Regions from separate parts of the Nodosilinea sp. E11 genome, predicted to be linked through region 2. Evidence: riboswitches for the same ligand, from Rfam matches in the RefSeq annotation. Region 2 holds a riboswitch; the other holds the start of a gene.
The links. A riboswitch is a leader RNA that binds a small molecule or an ion and turns the genes downstream of it on or off. The one in region 2 is predicted to bind cobalamin.

Region 1 (2,200 bases), 1.6 Mb from region 2:
CAGGGCCATACTTTCGCCACGCCGCTGTCAGCTTTTACAACCTAGAGCTGAGCAATACGAATGAGGTTGACCACCAGACCTGCGACCTGGCGGGGGAGTTGGGGTTGGAGTTTGAGATGGTGGATGGGTAGGGGGTGGATGGGTGGGCGGGTAGGCGGGTAGTTCAGGCTTCATTCACTCATCCACTAGCGAGCGATCGCAGCCTCCACTGCCCCAGCCGCCAGGGGTGGCAGCACATAGGCCGTGGCTTGTTTGATCGGCTGCGATCGCAGTCCATAGGCCACCTTACCCCCCGTAGCCTCGGCATACTGGCGACAAAATTCAGCCAGGTCGGGGGCCGCCGTCTGGGGCGAAAGACCGTTAAAGATAAAGGTGAGCTTACCAGGGGCGCTGAGGGCAGCATTGCAAGCCTGGCCACAGGCGGCCATACAGCGCACCGGCTGAATTGCGATGGCGTGCTCACCGTCTAGACAGCGGGTGAGTTGATCGATTAGGTACTGGCCCCCGGTGTTGTCGCCTGCCGCTGGAGCCGGCTGAGGAAACTTACACAGGGAGCAAACAAATAGCGTGGACTGTTGGGTCATGGGATTCACAAAATAAGTAAATTGGCTGCACCAGCCAGTCATGCTGTGCGGTTGGCGGTGCAAGTTGGACCTTAAAGAGAGGAAGTAACCGTAAACTCAGCGCTGCGATGGCCCATTTGGCGAGAGCACTCTGGTGGCGGCACGGCCCATCCCTTCAGGCAAGAGAGGTGAGGTGGCGAGTCGCCTAGCAGCAGCAAAATGGCATCTTGTTCGGGGTCGTAGGTAACGACAGCGGTTTCTACGACGGGTTGTTGGTCGGCGGCTAAGCCCAAGTCGCCCCAGCAGGTCGCCAGATCGGCCTGGGGCACAAAGCGGGCGGTATAGGGCACCGCCGTACAGCTCCAGTCCACCGTGGCGGTGGGGATATGGATCTCGCAGACCACCATACCAGGGCCGTGGTGCAACCATCCCTGCCAGGCCAGGTGACCGAGGGGCAGCCAATAGTCTCGAATAAACAGGGGCTGCCAGTCGCCAAAACAGCCCTGCCATAACGTGTCTTGTACGCGCATGGCCACTACCCTACGCGACTGAAAACGGTCAAAAACAAAGGTCCAGGGAAGCAGCGCCCCAGGGCCAACCAAAAACTATAAGTCACCTGTACCTCGCAGATGGATATGACGGTGGGCATCCATCGGCGGGCATTCTGACTTGACGATTTTAAATGGGCAATGCTGAATTCTGGAAAGATGTGGATCCAAAATTTCAAATTGGCCAACCAAAACCGGCTCACAGCTGCGGGACAGTGGCAGATGTTCGCTGCGCTTTCCCCGTTTCCTTTAGTGGCTGATCCCCACTAAAACCGATAGAGCTGCATCCTAACACCCTAGGGGCTGAGCAACACGCTATCGGTCGATTGATTTGTGGCGACCTCAGCCATTGAGACGAACTCTACCAGCCCTAGGTGGCCCGACGGCGGCGGTGGGCGGCCATATAGATGACGTTGCTACCGGCGCGGTGGTCGCTATGGGCCGCAAGCAACCCCGAGGCTTTGACCCGCTCAGCTAGAGCCAGAGTTAGGGTGGCACCGGCCTCAGGGGGCACTAAGAGTTGCTTAAAGCTGACCGTCAGCTCGGTATCGGGTGCCCAGTCGTGCTGACGAATCCAGCAGCGATCGCGATCGCACCGCGTTACTACGAAGTCGGGCACGTGGTCATCTTGGCCCTTGAGGCGAACTTGTGACCCTGGTCGAATCGTTAAAGAAGCCATAGCGCTGCACCTACAGTAGGCTAGCTGTCACAGACTCAAAGATAGTGCATTTGAACTGCTTTTTGAACAGAAGCTATATAGAAAATTAATTATTATTGGTTTTATTTTACGAGATCACACTGCGATTGGGGTTAACGGTGGGGCCTGGGGCGGCAACCACTTTGGTTAAGATATGTCCTCGCTGAGAACCGGACTGAACGGCAGGCGGTTGAGCACCCTAAGATTGCTTACGGTCTAGCCCCTATGACGGTGGCCGTAAGACTTCCCCTAGATTCCGGTGGGCTGGGTACACCCCAGGGCTCATGCCCTGTGGCAGACTAAGGGCATTGTTGTAGTCACTGATCTATGCCCCTTCAGAGCCTGGTTTTGCAAGCCCTTCAGCAGCGGCGCGATCGCCTGGCCCAGCAACA
Region 2 (2,200 bases):
CCCAATTAGGGTTGGCTTGCGCTGGTTTGAGTTGGGGTTCACAATGCACCGTCTCAAGGGCAGGACAGCTTGCATTGTAGGTAACGGGGCTGGGGTCAATTGCGCCAACCTGCGGCGATCAGTTCGCCAAATTTTGGGCGATCGCCCGGTACTGGCTGGGCGACAGGCGATCGCGCTGCCGCAGCAGTCGCGTCAGAGAGGAGGCTTGCTCAAACCCCACCCGCTGGGCAAGGCGATGAATCGACCAGTCGGTCTCTCACAACCCGCTCAGCCTAGGCCGGGAGCAGCGTATTGAGCAGGTTGGTGGCGAGAAAAGCAGCGCCAATGCCACAGATCACCAGCCCGGCCTGCTGGACAAACAGCGGTTTAGCAGCCTGGGTGAGCTGTCGCCCGACGAAAAAGGCGGCGATCGCAATGCCCAGCTGCACCGCCGTAAACCCGGCCAGGTAGGCCACTAGGGGCATGGTTTGGGCACCAAAGATCGCCTCCCCGTAGGCAAAGCCGTGAAACAGCCCAGCCCCCGCTGCTAAACCCACCATCACGAGGCCCTGGGGGCGATCTTTAAGGGCTAGCAAAACGCCAAATCCTAACACCGATGCGGCAATGACCAGTTCAGCCGCTGGCAGGGTAATTTCTGCCAGATGCAGCCCCGTACCGACCATGGCCGCCAGCACAAACGCGACCGGCAGGGCGATGCCCCAGGTGCTCACCGCCGCCAATAGGCCCACGGCCACCACAAAAGTCAGGTGATCGAGACCAATCACCGGATGAGCCAGGCCCGACAAAAAGCCTTCGCCAAAGGTGGCTGGCACGCGGCCCTCAAGGGGGTGGTGGGCTAAGCCCGGCAGCGGCAGCAGCAGCAGGGTGGCGATCGCGCCGACTAGGCCCCGACCGAGGCCAACGGACTTAACCCGAGCGCCGATAGACTTTAAAGCAGTCAAAGAATCCTTCATCCGTACCTCGCAGACAAACACAGAACAATCGTGCAATCGGCGGGCATTCTGGCTTGGCAATTCACAACAATCGCCTCACAGCTGCGGGACAGCGGTAGCCTTGCACTACACTTTCCCCGTTGCCTCCGGTGGCTGATCCCCACCGGAACCGACAGCGCCCAAGCATCATAGCATCGGGGCAAGGCTGCCCCGCCGTGGCTTTATCAATAGTCATTGGGAGGGGCACGGCACCGAAATCAGGTCTTACTATGGGTGCGTTAGCATCGAGCAATTCGTACCCCACGCTCCCAATGGTTTCATCGTCTCGTTTGGTTCGGCAAAAAGAAATTGTTGAAGTGGTACTCGGCAACGGCTGGGACTACATGCGGCGACTGCTCATGGGCGGCAAAGCCGATGAGCCAGAGATTCCGCCCCCGGCGGTGCTGCGCAACATTTTGACCGATCTAGGGCCGGTATACGTCAAGCTAGGTCAGCTGCTCAGCACTCGCCCCGACCTCATGCCCCCGGCCTACATCGAAGAACTCAGCCGCCTCCAAAGTACGGTGCCTCCGGTAGACCCTACCGAGATCGAAGCCCACATTCGTCAGCACTTGGCCCGCCCTCCCGAAGAACTGTTTGAGCGACTCGACTATCAAGCGATCGCCGCCGGGTCCATCGCCCAAACCCACAAAGCCATTCTGAAGGACGGTCGCCCGGTGGCTCTCAAGGTGCAGCGCCCCGGCATTGAGCGCCAGGTCGATCGCGATATGACCCTCATTCGCGATGTGGCCCGGCTGGTGTCGGCGACCCAGTTTGGCCAGCGCTACAACGTCGTTGATCTGGCCGAAGAATTTGCCGAAGCGATCAACGCTGAACTCGACTTCACGACCGAAGCGGGCTACACCGACCAGCTGCGCCGCAACCTCTCTAAAAGCAATTGGTACGATGCCGACCAGCTGATCGTGCCGCAGATCTTCTGGGATCTGACCAACTCCAAAATTATGACCATGGAGTGGCTAGAGGGCACCCCGCTGCTCAAGGCCGATCTGATGGTCGAAGATGCCCACAGCGACACTATTGGGGTCCGGGCTACGGCCACCACCCTGCTCTTTCGGGCGTTCTTTAAGCAGTACTTTGTCGACGGCTTCTTTCACGCCGATCCCCACCCCGGCAATATTTTCTACCTTGAGGATGGCCGCTTGGCCCTGCTCGACTGCGGCATGATGGGCCATATGGATCCGCGCACCCGCAACACCATGACCGAGATG

Region 1: linked by a shared signal. The riboswitch ahead of RRF56_RS06245 (hypothetical protein) and the one ahead of RRF56_RS23210 (HupE/UreJ family protein) in region 2 are both predicted to bind cobalamin.

What each region holds. Positions count from the first base shown of each region.
Region 1 covers NZ_CP136520.1:867,588-869,787, forward strand. The annotation lists gene RRF56_RS06235 (ureidoglycolate lyase) at 1-131, shown strand, start outside; gene RRF56_RS06240 (DUF1636 domain-containing protein) at 186-584, opposite strand; gene RRF56_RS06245 (hypothetical protein) at 656-1,093, opposite strand; cobalamin riboswitch at 1,200-1,403, opposite strand; gene RRF56_RS06250 (hypothetical protein) at 1,482-1,790, opposite strand; gene RRF56_RS06255 (aminopeptidase P family protein) at 2,136-2,200, shown strand, end outside.
Region 2 covers NZ_CP136520.1:4,709,762-4,711,961, reverse strand. The annotation lists gene RRF56_RS23215 (DMT family transporter) at 1-75, opposite strand, end outside; gene RRF56_RS23210 (HupE/UreJ family protein) at 273-941, opposite strand; cobalamin riboswitch at 974-1,121, opposite strand; gene RRF56_RS23205 (AarF/ABC1/UbiB kinase family protein) at 1,244-2,200, shown strand, end outside.